DNA from 4 places in the Sorangium sp. So ce693 genome. Region 4 is predicted to be linked to each of the others. Evidence: riboswitches for the same ligand, from Rfam matches in the RefSeq annotation. Region 4 holds a riboswitch; each other region holds the start of a gene.
What was found. Region 4 has a riboswitch for cobalamin ahead of WMF14_RS05165 (TonB-dependent receptor). Riboswitches for the same ligand answer to the same signal wherever they lie in the genome.
Positions count from the first base shown of each region.

Region 1: another riboswitch for cobalamin. It lies ahead of WMF14_RS01355 (energy-coupling factor ABC transporter permease); the one in region 4 lies ahead of WMF14_RS05165 (TonB-dependent receptor).
Region 2: another riboswitch for cobalamin. It lies ahead of WMF14_RS21835 (ribonucleoside-diphosphate reductase subunit alpha); the one in region 4 lies ahead of WMF14_RS05165 (TonB-dependent receptor).
Region 3: another riboswitch for cobalamin. It lies ahead of WMF14_RS21850 (TonB-dependent receptor domain-containing protein); the one in region 4 lies ahead of WMF14_RS05165 (TonB-dependent receptor).

Region 1 covers NZ_CP150347.1:348,610-355,816, reverse strand. Annotated here, with positions in the region: gene WMF14_RS01365 (DUF6922 domain-containing protein) at 1-230, opposite strand, end outside; gene WMF14_RS01360 (enoyl-CoA hydratase/isomerase family protein) at 328-1,149, shown strand; cobalamin riboswitch at 2,368-2,575, shown strand; gene WMF14_RS01355 (energy-coupling factor ABC transporter permease) at 2,674-3,387, shown strand; gene WMF14_RS01350 (hypothetical protein) at 3,411-3,734, shown strand; gene WMF14_RS01345 (CbiQ family ECF transporter T component) at 3,724-4,473, shown strand; gene WMF14_RS01340 (ATP-binding cassette domain-containing protein) at 4,470-5,297, shown strand; gene WMF14_RS01335 (CbiX/SirB N-terminal domain-containing protein) at 5,273-6,460, shown strand; gene WMF14_RS01330 (DUF3209 family protein) at 6,484-6,858, shown strand; gene WMF14_RS01325 (FAD-dependent oxidoreductase) at 6,926-7,207, shown strand, end outside.
Region 2 covers NZ_CP150347.1:5,819,642-5,826,848, forward strand. Annotated here, with positions in the region: gene WMF14_RS21820 (helix-turn-helix domain-containing protein) at 1-2,271, opposite strand, end outside; gene WMF14_RS21825 (prolyl hydroxylase family protein) at 2,395-2,970, shown strand; gene WMF14_RS21830 (NAD-dependent protein deacetylase) at 3,005-3,871, opposite strand; cobalamin riboswitch at 3,986-4,193, shown strand; gene WMF14_RS21835 (ribonucleoside-diphosphate reductase subunit alpha) at 4,449-6,965, shown strand; gene WMF14_RS21840 (ribonucleotide-diphosphate reductase subunit beta) at 7,025-7,207, shown strand, end outside.
Region 3 covers NZ_CP150347.1:5,828,396-5,835,602, forward strand. Annotated here, with positions in the region: gene WMF14_RS21845 (hypothetical protein) at 1-489, opposite strand, end outside; gene WMF14_RS21850 (TonB-dependent receptor domain-containing protein) at 483-2,561, opposite strand; cobalamin riboswitch at 2,721-2,947, opposite strand; gene dhbC (isochorismate synthase DhbC) at 3,184-4,452, shown strand; gene WMF14_RS21860 ((2,3-dihydroxybenzoyl)adenylate synthase) at 4,449-6,119, shown strand; gene WMF14_RS21865 (isochorismatase family protein) at 6,219-7,207, shown strand, end outside.
Region 4 covers NZ_CP150347.1:1,377,780-1,384,986, forward strand. Annotated here, with positions in the region: gene WMF14_RS05140 (hypothetical protein) at 1-214, shown strand, start outside; gene WMF14_RS05145 (haloacid dehalogenase type II) at 295-1,104, opposite strand; gene WMF14_RS05150 (LysR family transcriptional regulator) at 1,360-2,298, shown strand; gene WMF14_RS05155 (hypothetical protein) at 2,286-2,780, opposite strand; gene typA (translational GTPase TypA) at 2,854-4,740, opposite strand; cobalamin riboswitch at 4,901-5,108, shown strand; gene WMF14_RS05165 (TonB-dependent receptor) at 5,346-7,207, shown strand, end outside.

The DNA of each region.
Region 1 (7,207 bases), 1.0 Mb from region 4:
TACGCAAGCTCCCGCGGAGCAAGCCGGTGCCCCTTCCGGCGCAAAAAGTCGGCGAGCGCCTCCGCCGAGTACGCCTGCCTCAGCCACCGCATCGCCGCCCATCCGCCCCGGCTCATCACCCGCTCCATGACGTAGTCGCGGTGCCGCTCCAGATCGATGGCGTCCGGGTCCGTGTCCCAGAACAGGCGCGTGACGTCGTCTGGAAATCGCTCGCTCGTCGGCTCGGCCACGGGCTCAGCATAGCAGGCCCGAGAGGACACGGAATGACGCCTTCGCAGGCGACGGCAGGCGCTTCCCCCCGGCGCGGCGCGCTGCTAACCACGCGCCATGACCGCTCAAGAACAGCAGCCGGGGGCCCGCGGTACGCTCCAGTTCGTCGCCGTCGAGCGCGCGGGTCACGTCGCCACCGTGACCATCCAGCGGCCCGACAAACTCAACGCCCTGAACCCCGCCGTCCTCGGCGAGCTCACGGCGGCCTTCCGCGACCTCCTCACGCCCGCCGAGGGCAACGAGGTGCGCGCGGCGGTGCTGACCGGCGCCGGCAAGGCGTTCGTCGCCGGCGCCGACATCGCGGAAATGGCCACGATGAACAGCATCGCCGCGAAGCGGTTCGCCGACGCAGGACACCGGCTCGCCGAGCTCATCGAGACTGCCCCCTTCCCCGTGATCGCCGCCGTCAACGGCTTCGCGCTGGGCGGCGGCTGCGAGCTCGCCCTCGCCTGCGACTTCATCTACGCCGCCGAAGGCGCCAAACTCGGCCAGCCCGAGGTGAACCTGGGCGTCATCCCGGGGTTCGGCGGGACCCAGCGGCTGCTGCGACGGGTCGGGCCCGGACGCGCGCGCGAGCTCGTCTATTCAGGAGACATGATCACCGCGCAGCAGGCGCTGTCGATCGGGCTCGTCAACGCCGTCTTCCCGGCGACCGAGCTCCTCGCGCGCGCCCAGGAGACCGCCCTCAAGATCGCCTCGCGCGGCCCGCTCGCCGTCGCCGCCGCCAAGCGCGTCCTCCTGCGCGGCGAGAGCCTCGACCTCGCCGCCGCCAACGAGCTGGAAGCCCAGGCATTCGCGGCGCTCTTCGGCAGCGAAGATCAACAGCTCGGAATGAAAGCGTTCCTGGCGAAATCGCAGGCCACGTTCACCGGCAAGTGAAACCTCGGAAGGCGCGAACCGCGCGCCCGAGGGCAAAAAAATACCGCGCATCACGCTGGAGGGGGACCCAGAATGACCGCGGCAGGAAAACCGCGCCGGAGTCCTGAACGTCCGCCACGGTGCTAAGAAGAAAAACCGCATGCGCTCCGGGCTGGGGGGTCCGCGCCGGTGCGCATGCGGTAGTCAGATTGTGGCATCCGCAAGCGCGTTGTCGATAACAAAGTGCAACGCCTGCACGCCGGGCGAGCAGAGCGCTCCAGACGCGAAGGCAGCCAGGCGAGCGCGCGACCCACACACACCAGCTCTGCAGGAATTCACGTTCGAGCCGGGCATACCGCTCCACCGGAGACAGCGCTCAGCGCAGCGTCCATTTCGCATTCCGAGACGAGCGAACACGAGATCCCCCACCTCTTCAATAAGAGACGCCACGACGCGACGGGCCGCACACCGGACACCTGCTCCCGAGTAAAGAGCCAGGACGAACAAAGCACACTGCGGAAGGAACGCGCCGGCGCCTGTGTTCAAGCACACGAGAGCCCCTGCTTGCGCGCAGGCCGCGATACGCGCAGCGCCCGCATGGCCACAAAGTAAACAGGTTTTATCTAAGGGGGACATATTTCACGACGTGTGCTCGACGACTCTTCGCCTGATGCGTCTGGGTCAATTTCTCGACCTCGGCCATTGCATGACAGGGCCTGGATCGCTCGTCGGCGCGCGCCTGTCTGCTGGATGGGGGCCCCGACAGGCGCACGGCGCGCCTCGGCAGCGATGGCCTCGTGCGCCGCTGCAGCGCCCCCCGAGGGCGGGGTGGCCACCAGCCCAGGCATCACCGCCGCACCGACGCCGTAGACGAGGGAGCTCGCGGCGTGCAGCGGCGGGCCGGAGCGCGCCAGGTGGAAGCGCGCGCCCCAGATCGATGCACCGGGTCGAGGCACCCGGGTTCGCCCGGTCTGCGCACCCCGGTTCGCCCGGTTCGCGCACCCCGGTTCGCCCGGTTCGCGCACCCGGGGTGCTCGCCCGGCTGCGGGGTGCTCGCCCGGCTCGCGCGATCGTGTCGCCAGGACGCGCGGGCCAACGCGCGCAAGGCGGAGCCCGCGCGCTCAACGGTGAGCTCGTCTGACACGCGAGGCCCCGTGCAGCGTCCGCTGGGCACCTCCGCCGCGATCGGGGCGCGACGTCCTTGACGCCGGACACGAAACGGGATTACCGAGCACCGGCCTGACAATCCATTCCTCGGGTGCCCTCCGGGGCATAACAGGGAAGCCGGTGCAAAACCGGCGCGGTCCCGCCACCGTGAGTGGGGAGCTGCCTCCGAAGACCACTGGGCCTCATTGGACGAGGCCTGGGAAGGTGGACGCAGCGCTGGGAGCTCGATCAGCTCCCTGAACCCATGAGCCGGGAGACCTACCCGAGCCTCCCACGAGGTGCAGCTTGCGCACGTCTTCGTGGCGTTCGGGTGCGGACTTCACCCGGAGCGCCGAAATCGGTCTTCACGGCCGCGTTGTGTCGATCGCCGCCGTGTCCCTGGGGACGCTCCTCGCGCCCCGGCCCGCGGCCGCGATGCACCTCGCGGAAGGCGTCCTGCCGCTCGGCTGGTGCGCCGCCTGGAACGCGCTCGCCCTGCCCTTCGTCGCGATCGCCCTCCACCTGCTCCGGCGCCGCACCCGGCAGGACGCCTTCTACAAGCCGTTCGTCGGCCTCATCGCCGCCGCCGTCTTCGCGATCTCATGCATGCCCGTGCCGGTGCCGACCGCCGGGACCTGCTCCCACCCGTGCGGCACAGGGCTCGCGGCGGTGCTCATCGGCCCCTGGATGACCGTCCTCGTCACCGTGGTGGCGCTCCTTATCCAGGCCCTCTTCCTCGCGCACGGCGGCCTCACCACGCTCGGCGCCGACGTCGCGTCGATGGGCATCGCGGGCGCCTTCACCGGATACTTCGTCTTTCATCTCGCGCGGCGCTGCGGCGCGAACCTCTGGGTCGCGGGCTTCCTGGCGGGCGTGACGTCGGACTGGGCGACGTACGCCACCACGGCGCTCGCGCTCGCGCTCGGGCTCTCGGGCGAGGGATCGGTGACCTCCATGTTCACGGGCGTCGCCCTCGCCTTCGTCCCCACCCAGCTGCCGCTCGGCCTGCTCGAGGGCGTCATGACCGCGGGGGCGCTCGCCTTCCTGCGCACCCGGCGGCCCGACATCCTGGACCGGCTCCAGGTCGTCCGGCTCGCCCCGGGGGCATCGTGACGCGGCGGCTCGGACAGCGCCCGATGTCAGCGCTGCTCGCGCGGCGCGCGTGCGTGGCCTGCGAGCGCGCGCTCCAGCTCGCCGCTGCCCTCTGGCTCGCCGCCTGCCGCAACGCGTCCTGGGACGGCGTCGACGAGGCCGTGGTCCGCCGCGTCGCCGAGGACGCAGGGCGCCACGAGACGGGGCCGCTGTTCGCGGGCCTCGAGGGCGACCTCCTGCTGTTCGCGTTCCTCTGGGCCGGGCTCCTCGCCGGCTTCGCCCTCGGCTACTTTTCGCGCGTGCTCTTCGTCGAGCGCGCGGACGCGCCCGCGGGCAAGGCCGGCGGCGAAGGCCTGCGTGCGGACTGATCCCCCCGCGCGGCTCCGCGACGTGGACGCCCGGCTCCGCCTCGGGGCCGCCGTGGCTGCGTGCTGCGTCGCCGCGGGCGCGCGCTCGCCCGTCACACCGGCCGCGCTGCTCCTCCTCGCGTGCGCGGCCCTCCGCCTCCAGGGCACGCCGGCGCGCGCCGTCCTCCGCGCCGCCGCGCCCGCCGCATGGATCGGCGCGGTCGCGGCGGCGCTGGCGCTCGCGCTCACGCCGGGGGCGCCGCTTTTCCCCGGCGCGCCGTTCCCTGTCGACGCGATCACGGCCGAGGGGGCCCGCCGCGCCGTGGCCATCGGCGCGCGCGTCCTCGCGGCGGCCGCGGTGCTCCGGTGGCTCGCCGGCGCCGCCGCGCCCGCCGAGATCGAGGCGGCGCTCGCCGGGCTCGGCGTCCCCGCGGCCCTCGTCGAGCTGCTCGCGCTGACGCGGCGCTTCGCCGGCGTGCTCCAGCGCGCGGCCGACAGCGCGTGGAGCGCCGCCGCGCTCCGCGGCGGGTTCACACGCCCCGGCGCTGCCGCGCGCTCGGCCGGCGCCGTCGCTGGCGTCGTGGCGCTCCGCACGCTGGAGCGCTCCGAGAGCGCCGCGCTCGCCATGCAGCTCCGCGGCTACCAGGGGAAGCTCCCCGTCGCCGACCGGAGGGCGAGCGCGCCCGCCGCGAACCTCGCGTTCGCCGCCGCCGCCATCGCGGCCCTCGGGCTCAGCGTCGCCGCGGGAGAGGCCGGATGATCGCGATCGCGCTGCGCGCCCCCTGGCTCGGCTACCGGCGCGGCGAGCCCGTGCTGCGCGACGTGCGCCTCGACGTCGCCGAGGGCGAGTCCGTGGCGGTGCTCGGCGGCAACGGCGCCGGCAAGACCGCGCTGCTCCGGACGCTCGTCGGGCTCCTCCCGGCGCCCGGCGGCGGCGTCGAGATCGCGGGCCGCCGCGTGGGCTCGCCCTCGGACGCCGTCGCCGCGGGCGCCGCGCTCGTGCTCCAGGACCCGGACGACCAGCTGCTCGGCGCGACGCTCCTCGACGACGTCCTGTTCGGCCCGCGAAACCTCGGCCTGCCCGCGCCCGAGGCGCGGCGCCGCGCCGAGGAGGCGCTCGCCGCCGTGCAGATCGCCCACCTCGCCGATCGGGCCATCGAGGCGCTGAGCTTCGGCGAGCGCAAGCGCGCGTGCATCGCCGGGATGCTGGCGATGCGGCCGCGGGTGCTGCTGCTCGACGAGCCGACCGCGGGGCTCGACCCGGAGGGCGAGCTCGCCCTGTGCCAGACGCTGCGCGCGCTCTCCGAGCAGCAGGGGACCACGCTGGTCACCGCGACGCACGCCGTGGATCTCGTGCCGCTCTTCGCAACGCGCGCGGTCCTGCTCGGCGACGGCCAGGTCCTCGCGGACGGGCCGCCGCGGGAGGTGTTCGCGCGGGGGGAGCTCCTCGCGCGGGCGCGGGTGCGGCGGCCGTGGGTCGCCGAGCTCTGGACCCGGATGAGGCCTGTGCCGCCGCAGGGCGGCGCGGGGCTCCCGCTCACCCTGGAGGAGGCGCTCGCGTGCATGACGACGGTCTCCTGCTGATCGGCCACGGCAGCCGCGACGCCGCGTCGAACGCCGAGTTCGAGGCGATCGTGGCCGATTACGCCGTGGCGCGGCCCGAGATCGCCGTGCAGCACGGCTACATCGAGCTCGCGACGCCGCACCTCGCCGACGCGCTCGCGGCGCTCGCGGCGCGGGCGTCGCGGGTGGCGGTCGTGCCGCTCTTCCTGTTCGCCGCGGGGCACGTGAAGAACGACATCCCGCTCGCGCTCGAGCGGGCGCGGGCCGCGCACCCGGGCGTGCGCTTCTCGGCGGCGCGGCCGCTCGGCGTGCACCCGGCGCTCGCGCAGATCGCGTTCGAGCGCGCCGCGACCGCGCTGCCGGACGACCCGGCGGCGCGGGCCCGGTCGGCGCTCGTCGTCGTGGGGCGCGGGTCGAGCGACCCGGACGCGAACGGCGATTTCTGCAAGACGGCGCGCCTCATCGGCGAGGGCCGCGGGCTCCAGCTCGTCGAGCCGACCTTCATCGGCGTCACCCGGCCCTCGGTCGAGGAGACGCTGGAGCGGGTCGCGCGGCACCGGCCGGAGCGCGTCGTGGTGGTCCCCTACTTCCTCTTCGCCGGGCGGCTCATGACGAAGCTCGCCGAGCAGGTCGACCGCTTCTCGTCGACGTACCCGTGGATCCGGGCGTCGCTCGCGCCGCACCTCGGCCGGTCGAGCGCGCTCGAGGGGCTGATCGACGAGCGCGCGCGCCAGGCGTTCGCCGGCGAGGCGCCGCTCCCCTGCGACACGTGCATGTACCGCACCGCGCTGCCGGGGCTCGCCCGGGAGGTCGGCGGGCTCAAGGCGATGCTCTACAGCGTGCGCCACACGCTCACGCACACGCAGGCGTCGAACCACCCGCACGCCCACCGCTCGCTGCGCAAGCACGTGCTCGTCTGCGGCAACGCCGACTGCGTGGACCGCGGCAGCCTGGCGCTGCTCGAGTCGGTGCGCCGCCTCGTGAAGCAGGCCGGCCAGCAGCAGCAGATCCGCGTGACGAGGACGTCGTGCATGGGGCGCTGCGGCGAGGGGCCGACGGTCGCCGTCTACCCCGACGGGGTCTGGTACCGCGGCGTCCGCGAGGAGGACGCGAAGGACCTCGTCGAGGAGCACCTGCTCGGCGACCGGCTGGTGGCCCGGCTCGTCGACGACATCATGCAATGAAGGATGGATAGGAGAGAACCGATATGGCCTGTCACGAGATCGCCGCGCTCCGCCTTGGGCTCATGAACATCCTGGGGATCGATGATCCGGCCGAGCGCACGCACGAGCTCGCCGAGCTCGGCGCCGCGGCCGCCGAGCCAGGGCCGGTCTCGGCGATGCTGCGCGCCGGGGACCTGAAGAACCTCTCGCGCCTCTTCGAGGGGTCGCTCGTGGAGCTCCAGGAGAAGGTCGCCAAGACCCCCTCCGGCGACCCGAAGCTGCCTTATCTGCGCTCGCTCCTCATCCTGACGAAGCAGGTCGAGCTCGATCTGCGCGCCCAGGTCGACGGGCTCGGCCGGCTCTACCGGGAGCTCGAGGAGATGCACGACTTCGTGCACGAGATCTACCCGGCCGACTGAAGCGCGCCCCTCACCGGAGGGAGCCCATCGCGCGTGATTGCGACAGCGCGGAGACAGGAGCGACGTCATGGCAACACAAGGCAACCCGAAGATCAGGATCGCCCACGCAGCGCCGCTCGGTGACGACGCCCGGCTGCTCCGGCTCGAGCGCGTCGACGGCGCGGAGATCGGCTTCGCCGGCGGGCAGTACGTGATCATCAACACCGGCGTCACCCTGCCCGGCGGCAGGCTCGCGAAGCGCGCCTACTCGCTGCTCTCCAGCGACGCCGAGCAGCGCGCCGTCGAGATCGCGGTGAAGCGCATCGGCGCCGGGCCGGGGTCGAACGTGCTCAACGACATCGCCGTCGGC
Region 2 (7,207 bases), 4.4 Mb from region 4:
CTCGTCGCGGCGCCCGACCGCGAGCGCGTGCTCCGCCTCCCAGAGCGCGCGGCGCGCCACCGGCGCGTCGCCCAGCTCCCGCAGGCGCGCGAAGCGCTCGCCCGCCGCGTCGACCTCGCCGAGGTCGTGCAGCACCGCGGCGAGCAGCGCCAGCGCGCGCACGGCGTGGACCTGGTCCGCGGCGCGACGGGCGCTCCCCGCGGCGCCTCCGGCGATCTCCGCCGATCGCTCGAGCAGGCCGCGCGCCCCGGTCAGGTTGCCCCGCAGCCGCTCGGTGTACGCCAGCGTGCGCAGGCCCATCGCGAGCAGCGCCGGGTCGCCCAGCGCACCGGCGAGCTCGTTGTGCGCCTCGTAGCAGGCGCAGGCGAACGCGAGATCCCCGAGCGCACCGGCGTAGAGCCCCGCGTCGTACGCGAGCGACGCCCTCGCGCGCGCGGGCAGCGAGGCCGGCATGTCCCGAGGGTCGTCGCCGCAGGCGAACGCGCGCAGGATGCGGGCGCCGCGGGCCATGTCGCCGAGCTTGAGCCCGAGGTGCGCGAAGCCCCCGAGGACGAGCGCGTAGATCTCGTACGCCTCGCCCGCCCGCCCGGCGCCGAGCAGCTCGGTGAGGATGGCCTCGTACGCGTCGACCGCCTCGCGTTCCCGCGGCGCCCGGCGCGGCGCCTCGTCGAGGCGCGGCGGCGGCGCGGCGCTCCCCGCGGCGTGGACGCGCTCCGGCGGCACGCCGAGCAGCGACTTGAAGTGCTGCCGCACGAAGGGGTGCGTCGAGTAGCAGCGCTCGCCCGGGCGCGCCGCGAACACGAGCCCCAGCCGCTCCAGCCGGGCGAGCCCGCGCGCGAGCTCCGCGGCGCCCCACCCCGCCATGGCGCCCGCGATCTCGCCGCCGGCCCGCACCAGCTGGAGCAGCGCCTCCTCGCCGGCGCCGCCGGGGAACACCGAGAGGCGCGCGAGCAGGTCCCGCTCGCCCGGCGGCAGCGCGCGCGCGTAGGCCGACAGCACCGAGCTCAGGCGGCGGGCGAGGACGTCGTCGTGCTCGGCCTCGGCGAGGTGCGCCGCTTGCGCCGCGGAGAGCCGCCCCGCGTCGCCGCCGAGGAACGCGCCCACGTAGGAGCCGAGGACGGCGACCGAGAGCGCGTGGCCGCCCGTCCTCTCGAACAGCGCGCCGAGGGCGCCGTCGTCGCCGCGGATGCCCCAGCGGCGCAGGAGCGACGCGGCGTCGCGCTCGCAGAGCGGCTCCGGCCGGATCGTCGCGAGCCCGCCCTCGGCCCAGGCGGACAGATCCGCGAGCTCGAAGCGCGACGTGACGAGCGCCCGCGCGCCGCCGAGCCCGGACGCGACCGCGCAGAGCAGCCGCCGGAGGAGCGCGTCGTGGAGCTCGCCGTGCGCGCGCCCTGCGCCCCCTTCGGCCTGCACGGTCTCGATCCCGTCGAGCACGAGCAGGTGCGGCGGCCCCTGTCCCAGCGCCTCTTTCAGCCGCGCGAGCTGCTCTCCGGGCGCCGCCGGCGGCCGCGGCGCCACCGGACTCGAGGCGCCCGCGCCCGGCGCGAAGTAGGCCGCCGCCTGCTCGAGGAACGCCTCGGTCCTGGGGTCGTCGTAGAAGCTCCAGACGAGCACCCCGCCGGGCCGCGGGGTGTCGCCGAGCCGCTGGAGGAAGCGCTCGGCGATCGCTGTCTTGCCCGCCCCGCCGATGCCGAGGAGCGCGATCACCCGGGGGCACGGGGGTGACGCGTCGGCCCACGTGGCGAGCCGATCGAGGGTCTCCGCGCGCCCGACGAAGTGCCGCGCTCGCTGGAGCGTGTGCGCGTGCAGCGGGCGCCACGCCGGGGCGGCTCCCTGCAACGGCGCGGGCCCGCCGGCCGGCGCCTTCCCCCCTGTCTCCTCGTCGAGCGCCCTCCCCGCTCCCGCGGGCGCCTTCCCCGCCCCCGCGGGCGCCTCCGCGGCCTGGCTCGATGCACCCGCTTCCTCTGCGGCGGGCTCCGCCCCCGGCGCCGCCTCGGCCCCAACGACGAGCAGCTCCGCCTCGGCGAGGCCGAGCTCGGCGCCGAGGCGCTCGATGATGCGCCGCCGGGACGGGCTCCGGACCGAGAAGCCGAGCCGCGGATCGTTGACCGCGCCCGACTCGTAGCGGCGGTAGGTCCGCACGTCGACGCCGATCGACGCGGCGACCTGCTCCTGCGTCAGGTCGAGCTCGAGCCGCGCCCGCTGGAGGAGCGTGTGGTTGAAGCGGACCGCGGGCTCCATGCCGCCGCCCGCCCTGGAGACCCGTGCCATCGGTGCGAGCGCTCGATCATGGGCGATGCGGCGCTCTCCTGTCCACCACGCTGCCCGGTCCTGCCCGGTCCTGCCCGGGTCCCGCCCTTCCGGATCCGGTCCGCCCGGGCCCACGCTCCACGCATGAGCACCCTGCACGCCGAACGAACCGTCCAGTGCACCGACTACACCGACGATCTCCGCATCTTCACGGTGACGAACGTCCTGTCGCCCGACGAGTGCGAGGGCTTCATCGCGCTCGCCGAGGCGCGAGGCTTCGAGCAGGCGCCGATCGGAGGGACCGAGATCATCAACCTCGAGGTGCGCAAGAACGGCCGCGTCATCGTCGACGATCCGGAGCTCGCCGCGAGCCTCTGGGAGCGGCTCGCGCCGTGGACGCCGCCGAGCTTCGGCCTCCACCGCGCCGTCGGGCTGAACGAGCGCTTCCGCTACTACCGGTACACCAAAGGCGAATATTTCAACTGGCACGGCGACGGGTCGTTCGTGCGATCCGACGGCGAGCGGAGCCTGTTCACCGCGATGATCTACCTGAACGACGACTTCGAGGGCGGCACGACCGATTTCTGGGGCGGTCGGAGCATCGCCCCGCGGCGCGGGATGGCGCTCCTGTTCGAGCACCGCCGGCTCCACCGCGGGGCCGCCGTGACGCGGGGGAGCAAGTACGTCCTCCGCAGCGATGTGATGTACCGGCGCGGGTGATGTCAGCGCCGCGCGAGCATCGGCGCTCGGCGCCTCACCGGGGCGCCGCGGTCGCGCGGACGCCGAGCGCCTCGGCGAGGCGCGGCAGCACCTCGCCGGCCCGGGCCTCGATCTTGAGCGCGCCGAGCTCCTCGCCGCGCGCGGAGCCGAGGTTGATCATGGCGATCGGCATGCCTCGCTGCGCGGCGCGCAGCACGAAGCGGTAGCCCGAGAAGACCGCCAGCGACGAGCCGACGACGAGGAGCGCGTCCGCCGCGTCCACGAGCGCGAAGGCCGCGTCGACGATCGGCCGGGCCACGTTCTCGCCGAAGAAGACGACGCGCGGCTTGAGCGGCCCCTCGCAGCGGAGGCACGGCGGCGCCCGGAAGCCCGCCACGTGCTCGGCGGGCAGGTCGGCGTCGCCGTCGGGGGCGAGGTCGGCCGCGAGGCGCAGCCAGCCGGGGTTCTGCGCGAGGAGCCGCTCCTGGAGGGCGGCGCGCCGCTCCATCGCGCCGCACGCGAGGCAAGCGACCTCGGAGAGCGTCCCGTGCAGCTCGATGACGCGGCGGCTGCCCGCGGCCTGGTGGAGGCCGTCGACGTTCTGCGTGATGAGGCCGTCGAGCTGCCCGCCGTGCTCGAGCTGCGCGAGGGCGCGGTGGGCGGGGTTCGGCTCGGCCCTCGAGAACCGCTCCCAGCCGATCACGGCGCGCGCCCAGTACCGCTGCCGGATCTCGGCAGAGCGGGAGAACTCCCGCCCCTGGATCGGGTTCCGCGCGCGGCGCCGCGTCTCGGGACCTCGATAGTCCGGGATGCCGGACTCGGTGCTGCACCCCGCGCCCGTCAGCGCCACGATCCGCTTGCCGCGCAGGAGCGCGACGAGGTCGTCGAACGGATCCGCGAGGAGCGCTTCGCTGAGCGGCATACGCCCGGGTTGTGGCCCGTCGCTGCGCGCACCGCCAGCGTCAACCGTGCAATCATGCAACCGGGCAAAGGAGCTCCCCCACAACATCTCGCTTGACCGGCTCACTGCACCACCATATGTAGTGGCCATGTTGGTGCCTCGGGCTTCGGCCCGGGGCTCAAAAGGGAACCCGGTGTGAATCCGGGGCTGCCCCGCAGCGGTAAGCGAGAACGATCTCCACGACGCGCACTGGCCCTCGGGCTGGGAAGCGGTGGACCGTAGGAACCCGGCGAGAGCCGGAGCGCTCGTGAGCCCGAAGACCTGCCAACATCCTGCGCTGGGGAGACATCCCGCGCCGGTTTGACCTGGAAGCCTCGTGGGAGGCGGGTAGGTCCGAGCTGGCGCAGACTCTCGCGCTTGTCCCGGTTCCGACCCCCTCCCGCGTTGTCTTCCTTTCGTCCGCGGGGGCGAGCGGTCGGTCCGAGGGCTCCTCCAAAGAGCCTGGCGCACCCGTGCGCATCGGCTGGCTTTCTCGTTCTCGCGGCATCGACGCGAGCGGTCCGAGACCGCTCGGAACGAGCACGACGAGGAGGATGCCATGCTGAACGAACCGTTGGTGAAGAGCAACGGCGCGGCGCCGTTGCGCGCGCTCCACGCACCCCACGCGCCTCACGCGCCCGCCATGACGAGCGCCGGCGCGGAGGAGACGCTCCCGCACACGACGATGCGCGTGAAGAAGCGCAACGGCTCGAGCGAGCCAGTCGACGTCAACAAGATCGTCCGGGCGGTGAGCCGCTCCTGCGCGGCCCTGTCCGACGTCGACGCGCTCCGCGTCGCGACAAAGACCATCAGCGGCCTCTACGACGGCGCGACGACGCGCGAGCTCGATCAGCTCTCCATCCAGACGGCGGCGTCGCTCATCGCCGATGAGCCCCAGTACGCGAAGCTCGCGGCGCGCCTGCTCGCGACCTACATCGACAAGGAGGTCCGCAATCAGGAGATCCACGCCTTCTCGCAGTCCATCGCCGTGGGGCGGCGGCTGGGCCTCATCAACGATCGGCTCCACGGCTTCGTCGCGCAGAACGCCCGCAAGCTGAACGACGCCATCGAGCCGGGGCGCGACCACGAGCTCGAGTACTTCGGCCTGCGGACGCTCTACGACCGCTACCTGCTCAAGCACCCGGAGACGCGCCTCGTCATCGAGACGCCGCAGCAGTTCTTCCTGCGCATCGCATGCGCGCTCTCCGAGACCGTGGCGCAGGCCGTCGAGCTCTACCGGCTCTTCTCGTCGCTCGATTACCTCCCGAGCTCACCGACGATGTTCAACTCCGGGACGAGCCACGAGCAGCTCTCGAGCTGCTTTCTGCTCGACTCGCCGGACGATCACCTCGAGACCATCTACCAGCGCTACACCGACGTCGCGATGCTCTCGAAGTTCTCGGGCGGCATCGGGCTCGCCTACCACCGGGTGCGCTCGCGCGGCTCGCTCATCGAGAGCACCAACGGGCACTCCAGCGGGATCGTGCCTTGGCTCAAGACGCTCGACGCGTCCGTCGCGGCCGTGAACCAGGGCGGCAAGCGCAAGGGCGCCTGCTGCGTCTACCTCGAACCGTGGCACGCCGACGTCGAGGAGTTCCTCTCGCTGCGCGACAACACGGGCGACGAGGCCGCGCGCACGCACAACCTGAACCTCGCGAGCTGGGTCCCGGACCTCTTCATGAAGCGGGTCGAGGCCGACGGCGAATGGAGCCTGTTCGACCCGAAGGAAGTGCGCGATCTCCCCGATCTCTACGGGGAGGAGTTCGATCGTCGCTACGTCGAGGCGGAGCGGGCGGGCCTCGCCAAGAAGACGATGAAGGCCCGCGAGCTCTACGCGCGGATGATGCGCACGCTCGCGCAGACGGGCAACGGCTGGATGACGTTCAAGGACAAGTCGAACCGCGCCTGCAACCAGACGGCGCTGCCGGGCCGGACTGTGCACCTCTCGAACCTCTGCACCGAGATCCTGGAGGTGACCTCGAACGAGGAGTCGGCCGTCTGCAACCTGGGCTCGATCAACCTCGCTCGCCACACGACCACGCTGGCGGACGGCGCGATCGCGTTCGACTTCAAGAAGCTCGCGCGCACGGTGCGGACCGCGGTCCGCCAGCTCGACCGTGTCATCGACCTCAACTACTACCCCATCCCCGCGACGAGGCGCTCGAACCTCCGCTGGCGGCCCGTCGGGCTCGGGCTCATGGGCCTGCAGGACGTGTTCTTCCAGATGCGCCTGCCCTTCGACGCCCCGGCCGCGCGGGAGCTCTCCAGGCGGATCTCGGAGGAGGTGTATCACCACGCGCTCTCGACGTCCGCGGACCTCGCGGCGGAGAAGGGGCGACACCCGGCGTTCGACGAGACGCGCGCCGCGCGCGGAGAGCTCCAGTTCGACGCGTGGAACGCCGTCCCGGAGGACACGGCCCGCTGGGAGGCGCTCCGCGCGCGCGTCCAGGCCGAGGGGCTCAGGAACTCGCTGCTCGTCGCCATCGCGCCGACGGCCACCATCGCGTCGATCGCGGGCTGCTACGAGTGCATCGAGCCGCAGGTGTCCAACCTCTTCAAGCGCGAGACGCTCTCGGGGGACTTCCTGCAGATGAACCGCTACCTGGTCGCGGAGCTCAAGCGGCTCGGCGCGTGGAACGACGCGGCGCGCACCCGGCTCAAGCTCGCGGAGGGCTCGGTCCAGGGCATGGACGAGCTGCCCGAGCAGCTGCGCGCCGTGTACCGGACGGCGTGGGAGATCCCGATGCGCTCGCTCATCGACATGGCCGCGGATCGCGGCGCCTTCATCGATCAGAGCCAGTCGCTGAACCTCTTCGTCGAGAACCCCACGATCGGTCAGCTCTCGAGCATGTACTTCCACGCATGGAAGAAGGGGCTCAAGACGACCTATTACCTGCGATCACGCCCCGCGACGCGCATCGCCAAGGCGACCGTGGAGGCGGCGCCCGACCGCACGCCCGAGGGCGGCGCCGCGCCGCGCCGCGAGGGCGGCTGGGTGTCCGCGCCGCCGGCGAAGGCGGCCGCGGACGTGGCGTGCGCGCTCGAGAACCCCGAAGCCTGCGAGGCCTGCCAGTGAGCCGCGTCAGCCGCCCCGCGCGCCTCCTGGATCCGGGCCAGTGCCTCACCCTGCGCCCGATGGCCTATCCGGCCTTCTTCGAGATGTACCGCTCCGCCATCAAGAACACGTGGACCGTGGAGGAGGTCGATTTCTCCACGGACGTGGGCGACCTGCGGAAGATGACCGACGCGGAGCGGCACCTCGTGCAGCGCCTCGTCGCGTTCTTCGCCACGGGAGACTCCATCGTGGCGAACAACCTC
Region 3 (7,207 bases), 4.5 Mb from region 4:
CTCGTCGAACGGCTCCACGCCCGGGGTCGGGTTGCTCCCGTAGCGCGACACGAGCGCGCGGTCCGCGCCCACCTCGATGTAGTCCTGCGGGTTCGACTCGAACCCCTGCCCGACCGGGAGCTGCGCGAGGACCTCGGCGGTCTCGAGATCCATCCAGGTGATCACGTTCGTGCCGAACCGATCGAGCAGGACCACGCGGCCGGACGGCGGCGCCGCCCGCGGGACGTCGACGTCGCCGGACAGCGCGAGGCTGAGCCCCGGCTTCGCCGCGCCGCTCGACACGAAGGAGGGCGACAGGGTGGTCCCGTCGAGCTCCGACACAGCGATGTTCGTCGACTGGTAGTCGCTCGTCACGATGACGACGCCGCCCTCGCACGCGTCGCCGTCGCCACCGCCGTGGACGCCGCCCGTCGACGGCGGCGGCGAATCCACGTTGCACCCGAGGAGCGGAATCGAGATCGCGATCGCAGATAGACTGATCTTCACCATGTTGACTCCAGTGTGAAAAACACGCTCCGTCCCGGGAGCGGATACCCGACGACATCCGTGCGCCGCGCGTCCAGCAGGTCCGCGACGCGACCCCTCACCGCGAGGTGCCCGTCGAGCCACCTCGCCTCCGCGTCGAGGTCGAGGGTCGCTTGCTCCGCGATCACGCCGAGGCCGGCGGGATCGGCGTACCGGCTCGACTGGTACACGGCGCGGAGCTCGCCCGACGCGCCCGAGAACACGGCGCCGTCCGGGCGGTTCCACTCGGCGTGCAGGCGCGGCGCGACGACGAGGCGCGAGCGGAACGGGAGGATGTCGTTCCTCGTCGTCCGCCCCGGCGTCGTGTCCCGCGGATCGAGCAGCGTCGCCGCAACCTCGGCGCGGAGGAACGGGGTCACCTCGACCCCGGCCAGGAGCTCTGCGCCCACGACGCGGGCGCGGCCGACGTTGTACGGGCTCACGTAGCCCTGGCCGGATCTCTCGTACGCGACGAGCCCGGAGACCGCGCTCCCGAACGCGAAGACGTCGATGAAGGCGCCGCGCACGACGGCGCCGCGCCCCGTCTGCGCCCGGATCCCGGCCTCGATCGTGGCGCCGGACTCCGGCTCGAGCTCCACGTTGCCGTGGACGACGCCGGAGACGCCGTACACCTCGCCGAGCGTCGGGACGCGGACGTAGCGGCCCACGGTCGCGAGGAGCCGGATCCGGTCGCTCCCCGCCTCCACGCCGACCCGCCCGGTCGGGACGAGCACGTCGCAAGGGCGCTCCGGGTCCGCGCCGGTGGCGTGGCACTCCCCGCTCGCGAGGGCGTGCAGCGCGAGCCCCTCGCCGAGCCGCACCTCCGCGCTGACGGCGCCACGCGCGAACGAGCGCCGCGCCCGCGCGAGCGGGACGTCGTCCGGCGCGCGCGAGATGCCCTCGCGCGCGACCGAGAGCACGGGCCGCACCCGGAGCCGGTCGGCGAAGGCGAGCGTCGCCCCGAGCGTCTGCTCCAGGCGGCGGCCGGCGAGGCGGAGCTCCGGCGTGAGCAGCGCGAGCTCGAAGAGGGGGTCGTGGACCTCCGAGCGCGCCTCGATGAACGAGGTACGCGCCTCGATCGCGTGCTGCGCCTCGCCGCCGAACGGCACGCGCGCCACGACCGACGTCAGCGCGCGCCGCGACTCCCCCCGCGCTTTCCGGGACGGCAGGAGCGCGAGCCTCGGCATCCCCTGCTCGCGATCGGTGCCGTTCGCGATCACGTCGACGATCGCGCCGCCCCCGAGCTCGACGCGCGCGAGCGCCCAGGCGTCGATCGTGCGCACGTCGGCGTTCTGCCGGCGCTCCAGGGTATCGTCGCTCTCGTCGAAGAGCGTCCCGCGATCGTCCACGAACGTGTAGCGGTTCTCCGCGGCCTCGGCGCTCACCCCGACGATCGAGCTCACCGGCCCCGCGCTGGCGCCGGCGAACGCCCACCCGCGCCGCGCGCCGAGCGAGCCCGCCATCGCCCCCACGCCGGCCGTCGTCCGGGAGGGCCGCCGCGGCTCGAAGAAGATCGCGCCGCCGGGGCCGAGGCGGTCGGCCTCGATGGGCGCGTTGCCGCGGTAGATCTCGACGCGCTCGATGAGCCAGAGGGGCACGAGGGAGAGATCCGCCGTCCCCACGACGTCGTCGTTCAGGCGGACGCCGGCGAGGTACACAGGCGTCTGCGTGGCGGTCGCTCCCCGGAGGGCCGCGGTCGCCGGCCCGCCGAAGCCGCCCGACTCCTCCACGCGGACGCCCGGCTGCGTGCGGAGCACGTCCGCCGCCCCGAGCCCCGCGCCGGTGAGGCGATCGCGGCTCAGCACCGACCCCGCGACGGACCTGTCCTTGGGCGGCGCGGGCGCGCGCAGGCGATCGCCCTCGACGCGCACCTCCAGCGGGGCTGTCTCCGGCGGAGCGACAGCGCGATCGCCCCCCTGCTCGCCCGCCGGCCTGCGCCGATCGTCGGCGCGGGCGGCAGGCGAGGCTGCCACGACGCTGCCGACCGCGAGCGCGAGCCAGCACGCCGCGCCGGCGCTCCGGCGCCGACGCGACCGACGATCAGAGGAATCAACCATTCACGCGCCGCCTGCCCGCGTCGACCCAGCGCTGCTCCGGGTGAGCCGAGAGCCGAAGCGAGGGGGCTGCGTGACGGGCCACGGCACCGCGCGCGAGCGAGGTGGTCGAGAGCCTGCGCGCCTTCCCCTCGAAGGCTCAGGTCAGCGCGCGCCAGCGCACCGGCGCGCGCACCTTCGGCAGGTCTTCGGACTCACGGGCGCTGCGGCCATCGCCGGCCGCTCTCCTACGGATCACCGCTTCCCAGGCTGCTCTGGTGCATGCCCAGTGCTTCTTGGTGATCGTCGTTCCCGTTCACCGCTGCGGGGGCAGTCCCGGATTCTCACCGGGTTCCCTTTTCAGCTCGCCCGGCGATGGCCGGACGAGCACCGATGGCGGGGCGACTCGTCGCACCCGTCACGCAGGATGTCAACGCAGAAGCGAAGCCCCGGAGCGCCCCGTCCACGGGCCCCACCGACGGCACACACCCGAGACGGAATCGGGAGTCCCTTGACAGTCTTGCTCGGCCGTGCCATGAGTTACTTGAAACTGATTTTCTTTATCAGGATCAAGCGGCCCGAGACCTGACGTCCAGCGCCCGATGACCCGAGCCCACGTGGCTCTCGACGCCCATCGGAGCTGAATGTGACGAGTTCCATCTCGATGCCGGCCTCTGCCGCGCTGCCCGCGGTGAACGCAGGGCAGCTGTTGAAGCAATACACCCCTGAGTCGGCGTTCTTCTTCGCGTCGCCGACACGCACCCTCCTCGCGCAGGGCGTACACGACATGATCCTCGAGCCGAACGGCGCGGATCAGGGCGATCGCCTCGCGGACCGCGTCACAAGGGTGCTCGCGGCGGCCTCGAGGACCGGCGCCGGTCAGGGCCTCCCCATGGTGGTCGGCGCGGTGCCGTTCAACAGCACGTCGCCCGCTCACCTCATCGTGCCGCGGACCATCCAGAGCGCAGGCCCGCTCAACCACACGTCGGAGTCGCCGAGGGCGCACCTGCCGATTGCCATCCAGGAGCTGCGCCAGGTCCCGGAGCCCCGCGACTACGTGCGCGGCGTCGAGGCGGCGGTGGGCCTGATGCGGTCCGAGGTGCTGAGCAAGGTGGTCCTCTCCAGGATGCTGGAGATGGTCCTGCGAGAGCCGGTCGATCTCCGCCTCGTCCTCCAGCGCCTCTCGCAGCAGAACCGGAACGGCTACACCTTCGCCGCCAACCTCTCGGATCCGACCGCGGGGCTCTCCGGCGCGGAGCGCGGCGGCGCGACGTCGCGCGCGCGGACGCTCCTCGGCGCGAGCCCGGAGCTGCTCCTGTCGCGCTCCGGGCTCCGGGTGATCGCCAATCCGCTCGCCGGCTCCGCGATCCGCAGCCCGGACCCCGACGAGGACCGCCGGCGGGCGATCGCCCTGCTCGCGTCCGAGAAAGACCGGCACGAGCACGCCATCGTCGTCGACGCCGTCGCCGCCGCGCTCCGGCCGTTCTGCCGGCGCCTCAGCGTCCCCGACGAGCCTTCGCTCACGCAGACCCCGACGCTGTGGCACCTGTCGAGCCGGCTCACCGGGGAGCTGCGCGATCTCTCGATCTCCTCGATGAAGCTGGCCACAGCGCTGCACCCGACCCCCGCGGTGTGCGGATACCCCACGGACCGCGCCCGCGACGCCATCGAGGCGATCGAGCGGTTCGACCGCGGGTTCTTCACGGGGCTCGTGGGCTGGTCCGACGCCAGCGGCGACGGCGAGTGGGCGGTCGTCATCCGCTGCGCCGACGTCGCCGGCCGGGCGCTCCGCCTCTATGCCGGGGCCGGGATCGTCATCGGATCGAGCGGCGAGCACGAGCTCGCCGAGACCACCGCCAAGCTCGGGACGATGCTGAACGCGCTCGGCCTCGACAAGGCGCCGGAGAGGGCATGAGCTCTCAGGAGGAAAGCCGGCAGGCGCCCGCGCAGGCGCGAACGCAGGCGCTCGACGGCTGGACTCCGTGGCCGGCCGAGATGGCCGATCTCTACCGGCGCGCCGGCTACTGGCGCGGCGACACCTTCGGGCGCCTGCTCCGCGAGCGGGCCGCGCGGCACCCGGATCGGATCGCGCTCGTCGGCGGCGATCGCCGGCTGAGCTACGGTGAGCTCGATCGGCGCGCCGATCGCCTCGCCGCGGGCCTCCTGCGCCTCGGGCTCCGGCCGGGGGATCGCGTCGTCGTCCAGCTCCCGAACATCGCGGAGTTCTTCGAGGTGTGCTTCGCGCTGTTCCGGCTCGGGGCGCTCCCCGTGCTGGCCCTGCCCGCGCACCGGCGCGCCGAGATCGCGTATTTCTGCGAGCACACCGAGGCGGTCGCGTACGTCATCGCCGACCGGGACGGCGGGTTCGATTACCGGGAGCTGGCGAGCCAGATCCGGCGTGACGTCAGGACCTTGCGGCACGTGCTCGTGGCCGGCGAGCCGGGCGAGCACACGGCGCTCTCCAGCCTGGACCGGGAGCCCGTCGAGCTCCCGGAGCCCGCCGCGGGGGACGTCGCGTTCTTCCAGCTGTCCGGCGGGAGCACCGGCGTACCGAAGCTCATCCCGAGGACGCACGACGACTACCTCTACAGCGTTCGGGCCAGCGCGGAGATCTGCGGGCTCGACGAGGGCAGCGTCTACCTCGCCGTCCTCCCCGTCGCGCACAACTTCACGCTCAGCTCTCCCGGGAGCCTCGGCGCGCTCCACGCCGGCGGCCGCGTGGTGCTCTGCCGCCGCCCCAGCCCGGACGAGGCGTTCGCGTGGATCGAGCGGGAGCGGGTCACGCTGACCGCGCTCGTGCCGCCGCTGGCCTCGGTCTGGCTGGAGTCGGCCCGGGCGGCGCGGCACGACCTGTCGAGCTTGAAGGTGCTCCAGGTGGGCGGCGCCAGGCTCCCCGCGGAGGTCGCGCGCCGCGTGGGGCCGACCCTGGGCTGCAAGGTGCAGCAGGTGTTCGGGATGGCGGAGGGGCTCGTCAACTACACCCGCCTCGACGACCCCGACGCCATCGCGCTCGAGACGCAGGGTCGGCCCATCTCGCCCCACGACGAGGTCCGCGTCGTGGACGACGAGGACCGCGACGTCGAGCCCGGGCAGGTCGGCCACCTGCTCACGCGAGGGCCCTACACGATCCGCGGCTATTACAGGGCCGACGCGCACAACGAGAAGGCGTTCACGCGCGACGGCTTCTACCGCACGGGCGATCTCGTGCGGCGGACCGCCGCCGGCTACCTCGTCGTGGAGGGCCGCGCCAAGGATCAGATCAACCGCGGCGGCGAGAAGATCGCGGCCGAGGAGGTCGAGAACCACGTCCTCGCCCACCCGGCGGTGCGCGACGCGGCGCTCGTCGCCATGCCGGACGCCCACCTCGGCGAGCGGTCGTGCGCGTTCCTCGTGGCGCGCGGGCAGCCGCCGCCGGCGAGGGAGATCAACGCCTTCCTGCGCGAGCGCGGCGTCGCCCCGTACAAGGTGCCCGATCGCATCGAGTGGCTCGACGCCCTCCCGACGACGAGCGTCGGCAAGGTGGACAAGAAGGCGCTCCGCCGCTGGATCGCCGACAGGCTCGCGCAGGGAGCGCGCGCCTGAGAGGACAGCGCGAGCCGAGGCGGCGCAGCGACGCCCGCGGCCGTTCCGTCGACAGGAGCGCTGCGACCACAAGAGACGAGAAGAGAGAGAGGAACGACCATGGCCATCCCCCGCATCCAGACCTATCGCATGCCACGAGCCGATGAGCTCCCGGAGAGCCGGGCGTCATGGCGGCCGGATCCGGGGCGCTCCGTCCTCTTGATCCACGATATGCAGGAGTATTTCCTCGGCTTCTACGACGCGAGCGCGTCCCCGATGGTCGAGCTGATCGAAAGTGTCCGCCTGCTCCGGGAGAGGTGCGCGGCGAGCGGGATCCCGGTCGTCTACACGAAGCAGCCGGCAGAGCAGACGAGAGCCCAGCGCGGTTTGCTGACGGATCTCTGGGGGCCCGGTCTGACGCAGCAGCCCGACAAACACGAGATCGTGCGCGAGCTCGCGCCGGGAAGCGCCGACACCGTCCTCACCAAGTGGCGTTACAGCGCCTTCCAGCGCACGGAGCTCCTGGATCTCATGCGCCGGTGGGGCCGCGATCAGCTGATCGTGTGCGGCGTGTACGCGCACATCGGGTGCCTGCTGACCGCGTGCGAGGCGTTCATGAACGACGTCCAGCCGTTCCTCGTGACCGACGGGACCGCCGATTTCTCCCGGCAGCAGCACGACATGGCCATCACCTACGTCGCGCAGCGGTGCGGCGTCGCGCTGCCGACGAGCGACGTCCTCGCCGCGCTCGCGGCCGCGCTCGCGCCCCGCGAGCGGGCGAGCCCCCCGCGGCGCGAGGCGCCGGCGCCGCTCGGGGGGACGCAGGACCGGACGCCGTGGGTCGAGCGCCTGCGCGGCGACGTGGCCGAGGTCCTCGACCAGCTCCCCTCGGCGATCTCCGATCGCGACAACGTCCTCGATCTGGGGCTCGACTCGATACGGCTCATGACGCTCGTCGAGCAGTGGCGCGCCGCGGGGATCGACGTCGCGTTCGTGGACCTCGCCGAGCTGCCGACGCTCGGGCACTGGTGGGAGCTCCTGTCGACCCGGCTGCCGCGCGAGGCGAGGCCAGCGCCCCGACACCGCGCGGAGGCGCCCATCCAGGAAGC
Region 4 (7,207 bases):
CCTGATCGTGCAGCGTCACCTGCACCTCCGGAGGATCGGGTACTATTTCCACGGCGACGACTTCGAGCAGATCACGCCGCGCCTGCTCGCGCGGGCGCAACCGGCTCAAGGCGGCGGACAGCAGCAGGACCCGGAAGAGCCCGCCCCGATCGACGGCGACGAGGTTGAGCAAGGCACGGTCGAAGACGAGACCGTGCAGCAGGGGAATCCCTAGCCTCGACTCGGTGTCGACGGCGTACCCCGCCGGTCACGCCCGCTGCTTCGACGTAGGCGCTGAGGGCATGGCCCCGCCGGTCATGCCCTCTCCTTCACGAACTTCACAAGATCCGACAGGCTCGCTCCCGTCGCGTCGGCGCTCACGCCCAGCTCCTCGGCCGGCAGGCCCAGGCGGTTGACCCAGAACGTGGGATAGCCGAACCACCGGGCCCCGGCGGCGTCCCAGCCGGCGTACGCGACGAACGCGATCTCCTCGCGCGTGAGGCCGAACGCGTCGAGCGCCATCCGGTACGCGCGAGGATCCGGCTTGTACGTCCTCGCCCGGTCCGTGCTGAGCATGTGCTCGAACAGGCCCCCCAGACCGGAGCTCTCGATGGCGGCCCCGAGCATCTTCGGGGTGAAGTTCGACAGGAACGAGAGCCGGATCCCCGCGCCCCTCAGCGCCCCGAGCGCCGGCAGCACGTCAGGCCACGCCCGGAGATCGAGGTACGCGCCGAGGAGCCGCCCCCGCTTCTCCTCCCCGAGATCGAGCGCCAGCGCGCGCTCGGCGAACACCAGCGCATCCGCCGTCACCTGCCAGAAGTCGGCATACTCGTGGGAGGCGGCCCGGAGCCACGTGTACTCGAATTGCCGGGTGCGCCACGCCTCGTTCAGCAATGCCCCCTTGCCCGGGCAGAGCTCCTCCGTGAGCGCGGCGATCGGCCGCGGATCGAAGATCGGAAAGGCGTCGAAGGCGACCGCCTTGATCCTCGACCCCGCCGCGGGTCGCGGCGGCGCCGGCCCATGCTGCGCGGCACAGGAGGTGTTCGCGGCCGGGGCAGAGCCCAGGAAGCCCGCCGCGGCCGTGCCGGTCACGCGGTGGAGAAACTCACGACGATTCGTCAACATGCCAGCCTCCATCCGATCATCCGATGTGAAACACACGACCTGCGAGAGCGCGAGAGCGCGAGAGCGCGAGAACGCGAGTACCGAGCGCCCGATCGCCCGAGTGCGAGAGTGCGCGGGGTCGCGGGTGCGCGAACGCACGCTGGAGAGCATGCGCGGTCCGCCGTTGCCGGGGGATCCACCATCGACGTAGACTCGGCATGCACCTTTGCATGGCGCGGAGCGCTCTCCGGCAGCAGCGCCCCGCGCCCCGGAGCCATGCTCGACTGGGACGATCTGCGCTACTTCCTCGCCGTCGCGCGGCACGGCAACCTCTCCGCCGCCGCGCGCGCGCTGAAGGTCACCCAGCCGACCGTGGGGCGGCGCGTCGCGGCGTTCGAGCGGCGCCTCGGGGCGAGGCTCTTCCAGCGCTCGCCGTCGGGGTTCACGCTCTCGGCCGCGGGCGAGAGCGTGCTCGGCCACGCCGAGCGCATGGAGCAGGACGCGCTCGCGGCCGAGCGCGCCGCCGCCGGGCGCGACGCAGGCCTGAGAGGCCACCTCCGCATCACCGCGTCCGAGTGGCTCGCCACGCGCGTCCTCGGGCCGCTGCTCGTCCCGTTCCTCGGGCGCCACCCCGCCATCTCCGTCGATCTCATCGCGGACGCGCGGTGGCTGAGCCTGCCGCGGCGGGAAGCGGACATCGCCCTTCGCCCCGCCGCGTTCGAGCACCACGAGGTCTTCCAGCGCGAGGTCGCGCGGATCGCGTTCGGCCTCTATGCATCGGAGGACTACCTCGCCGAGCACGGCCCGCCGGACTGGGGCCGGCAGTGCGAGGGCCACGCCCTCGTCACCATGAACGACGATCCTCCGGCGATCGCCGACCTGTCGTGGGTGCGCGCCGTCGCCGCGAAGGCCCGCGTCGCCGCGCGCACCAACGGCCGCGAGCCCCAGGCGACGATGGGGGCCGCCGGCGTCGGGCTCGTCTGCCTGCCCCGCTACCTCGGCGACGCGACCGCCGGCCTCCGCCTGCTCTCGCCGCCCTCGCCGCCGCCAGGGCGCAAGCTGTGGCTCGGGGTGCACCGCGATACGCGCGGGGTGCCGCGCGTGAAGGCGCTCGTCGCGTTCGTCGTCGACGCCCTCGGGCCGCTCCGGAGCGCCCTCGACCCCGGCGCGCGGCCGCGCGCGTCAGGCGGCGAGCGCCCCCGCTACCGGCCCTGATCGCGCTGACACGCCCTGAGCTGCTCGAACGGCGCGTCGCACGTCTGGGGCAGGAAATCGGTCCTGCACTCCCGATCGCGCCCGCTCAGGCAATCGAAGAGCGACGCGATCGACGGCGCGAGGAACTCGCAGGGGATCCGGTCCGCGGAGACGATGGTCTCGCCCATGCAATCGAAGAAAGGAGCGGTCTGCGCGTTGCAGGGGCGCTGCTCGGAGAGCAGGTCGGCGCAGCGCTCGTGACACCGGAGCTCCGGACACGTGACGCCGTCGAAGAGCGAGCAGAAGAAATCGCACGAGGCCTTCTGCTCTTCGATGGAGGGCCGGCCGGAGCTCGCCGACTGCGACCCCTCGGCCGCGCCAGCGCCCCCGGCGCCGTCGGAGCTCTCGGGGAGCCCGTCGACGACGACGGCCCCGCCGCAAGCGCCCGCCCCCGAGAGCACGACGACTGAAGCCAGGAAAGCGAAGAGCAGCGTCGTTCTCATCAGGGCATCTTCATCTTAAGCGCGGCAGGCACGGCAGGGGCGCGCGTCGGGCGTCCCGCGCGCCCCCCGCCGCTCACTCCACCGCCTGCGATTGCTCGATCGCGTCCTCGCGGCGCTCCCGGCGGTTGCACGCGAGCACCTTCTTGCGGACGCGCACCGCGTCGGGCGTGACCTCGACGAGCTCGTCGCCGTCGATCCACTCCATCGCCGTCTCGATCGTGAGCAGCCGCGGGCTGGCCAGGAGGACGTTCTCGTCCTTGCCGTGGTTGCGCACGTTCGACAGCTTCTTCTCCTTGATGACGTTGACGTCGGTGTCGTTCGGCCGGTTGTGCTCGCCGATGATCATCCCCTCGTAGACCTCGACGCCGGGGACGATGAAGAACATGCCGCGCGGCTGCAGGTGGTGCAGCGCGTACGGGGTCGCCACGCCGACGCGATCGGCGACGATGGCGCCGGTCGGGCGGCGCATCATCGGGCCGCCCCAGGGCGCCCAGCCGTCGAACATCGTGTTGAGCAGGCCCGTCCCGCGCGTCGCCGTCAGGAACTCGCCGCGGAAGCCGATGAGCCCGCGCGAGGGCACCCGGAACTCGAGGCGGGCGCGGCCGAAGCCGGGGTTCGTCATCTTCACCATCCGGCCGCGCCGGGAGCTGAGGCGCTCGGTCACGATGCCGACGTAGGTGTCCGGCACGTCCACGACCACGAGCTCGAGCGGCTCCATCACCTCGCCGTCGATCTCGCGCGTCACCACCTCGGGGTTCGAGAGCTGCATCTCGTACCCCTCGCGCCGCATCGTCTCGACCAGGATGGCGAGCTGGAGCTCGCCGCGGCCGAGCACCACGAACGTGTCGGGCACCTCGGTCGGCTCCACCCGGATCGCGAGGTTCTTCATCGCCTCGCGCTCGAGCCGCTCCTTCAGGTGACGGCTCGTCAGGAATTTCGACTGCTTGCACTTGCCGGCGAACGTCGACGTGTTGACGCCGATCTTCATCTTGATCGTCGGCTCCTCGACGACGATCCGCGGCAGCGCCTCGGGGTGCGCCGGATCCGTGATCGTGTCGCCGATCGTGACCGCGTCGATCCCGGCGATCGCGATCACCTCGCCCGCGACGGCGCTCTCGACGGCGACGCGCTTCAGCCCCTCGTAGGCGTAGAGCATCTTCACGTAGCCGCGCGACTGCCCGCCCTCGGCGAGGAGCGCGACGTCGGCGCCGGACCGGGCGGTGCCGCGGACCACGCGGCCGACCGCGAGCCGGCCCACGTACTCGTCGTGCGTCGTGTTGCAGACGATGACCTGGAGCGGACCGTCGGGGTCGCCCGAGGGGCCGGGGACCCGCTCGAGGATGGTCTCGAAGAGCGGCTCGAGGTCCTTCGCCTCGTGCTCGAGCTCTCGCTTCGCCTGGCCGAACTTCGCGATCGCGTAGAGCGTCGAGAAGTCCATCTGCGCGTCGCTCGCCTCGAGGTCGCAGAAGAGGTCGAACACCTCGGAGAGCACCTCGTGGGCGCGCGCGTCGCTCCGGTCGATCTTGTTGATGACCACGATGACCGGGAAGCCGCGCTGGAGGCACTTCGAGAGCACGAAGCGCGTCTGCGGCAGCGGGCCCTCGGCGGCGTCGACGAGGAGGAGCGCCCCGTCGGCCATCATGAGCGTGCGCTCGACCTCGCCGCCGAAGTCGGAGTGGCCGGGCGTGTCGACGATGTTGATCTTGACCCCGCGGTACCGGATGCTCGTGTTCTTCGCGAGGATGGTGATGCCGCGCTCCCGCTCGAGGTCGTTCGAGTCCATGACCCGCTCGGCCACGACCTCGTTCTCTCGGAAGGCGCCCGACTGGCGGAGCATGTGATCGACGAGGGTCGTCTTCCCGTGGTCGACGTGGGCGACGATGGCGATATTGCGGAGATCGTTACGGGGCATATACGGCGGCGGCCGTGTAGCACGCGACCCACGGAGGAGCGAGCCCATCCTCGCTAGAGCCCGAACGTTCGGCCTGCACGGCAGCGGCGCGGCAGCCGCGCAGGGAGGCGCTCGGATGGAGAGCGCGAGGCGCGCGCGTGGCGCGGGCGAGCCCTCGCCGGGCGGGCGAGGGGAGCGGTAGCGATTGACAGCCGAAGGCGCGCGGCCATAGGGTGCGCGCCGCGCTGGTGCCCGGGCGTTCGCCTGGGCCGAAGAGGGAACCCGGTGAAATTCCGGGGCTGCCCCGCAGCGGTAAGCGAGAACGACCTCCACCCCAAGCACTGGCCCGACGAGGGCTGGGAAGCGGTGGACAGTAGGGAGCCGGCCAGGCCGGAGCGCTCGCGAGCCCGAAGACCTGCCAGCGCCCGGCGGCGGGAGACATCCGGCGCCGGTTCGACCTGGGAGCCTCGAGGGAGGCGGTGAGGTCCGAGCCGGTGCAGCTCTGCCTCTGCCACGTCCCGGATACCGAACCGCCCCCGCGTCGCCTTCCGGTCGCCCGCGGGGGCGAGAGGTCGGTCCAGCGCACCGTGCGATGGCCAGCCATTTCGTCCTCGCGGAGCTCGACGCGAGCGGCCCGAAGCCGCTCCGCGCGATTGCAGCGAAGGAGGACACGAATGCTGCGCGAGACGGTCACGACGAGCCACGGGCACCGCCATCCATTTCATCTGCTCGCCGCGTTATCCATGGTGCTGGCCGCCGCGCGGCCCGCGCGCGCCGAGGGCGACACCCCCGAGGCGCCCGCTGCCCCGCCGGAGGCCGCCGCTGCAGAGCCCTCCGGTGAGGGCACGCCCGCGGGCGACGCCGCGGCGCCGGCGGGCAGCGCGGGCACGCCCGCGGGCGACGCCGCGGCGCCGGCGGGCAGCGCGGGCGCGCCCGAGGGCGACGCCGCGATCGAGGTCACGATCCAGGCGGAGAGGCCGGGCAGCGAGGCCGCGTCGCGCGTCTCCGTCGGACACCGGGAGCTCGAGCTCAGGCCGAGGCTGCGGCCGGGCGACATCCTCGAGTCGGTCCCCGGGCTCTTCGCCGTGCAGCACGCGGGCGGCGGCAAGGCGAACCAGTACTTCCTCCGCGGGTTCGACGCGGACCACGGGACCGACGTCGCCTTCTTCGTCGACGGCGTGCCCGTCAACATGGTCAGCCACGGCCACGGGCACGGCTTCACCGATCTCTACTTCATGATCCCGGAGCTCGTGACAGGGCTCGACGGCTACAAGGGGCCTTATTACGCCGGCATCGGCGACTTCGGTACGGCGGGCGCCGTCAACCTGCGCTTCGCCGAGAAGCTCGAGGAGAGCTACGCGCAGGTCAGCCTGGGGCAGTACGGTATCCAGCGCGGCCTCGTCATCGCCTCGCCGGATCTCGGCGACGCGTGGCGCGCTGTGGCCGCGGCGGAGATCTACCGGAACGACGGGCCGTTCCTGAGCCCGGAGCGGCTCAAGCGCTTCAATGTGTACCTGCGGGCCACGCACGATCTCGGCGACACCGGGAAGGTCCAGATGACATGGATGTCGTATGGATCGACCTGGCACGGCTCCGGCCAGATCCCCGCGCGCGCCGTCTGCGGCGAGGGCGAGCAGGGCGGGCTGAACCCGCCGCCGTCGGCGTTCGGACAGCCGTGCATCGACCATTTCGGCGCCGTGGATCCGACCGAGGGCGGGGCGACCGAGCGGCACATGGCGTCCCTCGCCTACTCGACGGCGTGGCGGGACGCCGATCTGAGCGCGCTGGCCTACCTCGTTCGCTACCGCTTCACGCTGTACTCGAACTTCACGTTCTTCAGCGAGGACGCCGTCCACGGCGACCAGATCGAGCAGAACGACGACCGCACCGTCGGGGGCGCCGATCTCCGGTTCCGCAGGCAATACGAGATCGGCGGGGCGAGGTTCACGACCTCGCTCGGCGCGCAGATCCGCGCGGACGCGATCGACAAATCCCTCCACCACGACGAGGCGCGCGAGCGGATCGAGGAGAAGAGCAGGACCCACGTCGACGAGAGCCAGATCGGCGTCTACGTCGAGCAGGACGCCCGGCTCCGGCGCTGGCTCCGCGTCGTGCTCGGGGCGCGTGGGCAGTGGATCGACGTCAACGTGGACGACCCGGGCGAGGACCTCGAGAGGACGGGGAACAGAGCGAGCGGCACCCGGGGGCAGATGCAGCTGCTCCCGAAGCTCACGGCGATCGTGTCGCCCGTCGAGGGGCTCGATCTCTTCGCCCACTTCGGGCGGGGCTTCCACTCGAACGACGCGCAGGGCGCGGTGCTGGGCGAGGGGGCGGCGACGCTGATCACGCCCGCGACGGGCTACGAGGTCGGCGTGCGGGTCGCGCCCTTGCGCGGGCTGTCGCTGAGCGGGGCCGGGTTCCTCCTCGACGTGGACTCGGAGCTTGTGTGGAGCGGCGACGCGGGCGCGACCGAGGCGTCGGGGCAGACGCGGCGCTACGGGATCGAGATCGGCGGGCGCTACCGCCTCGGGAGCTG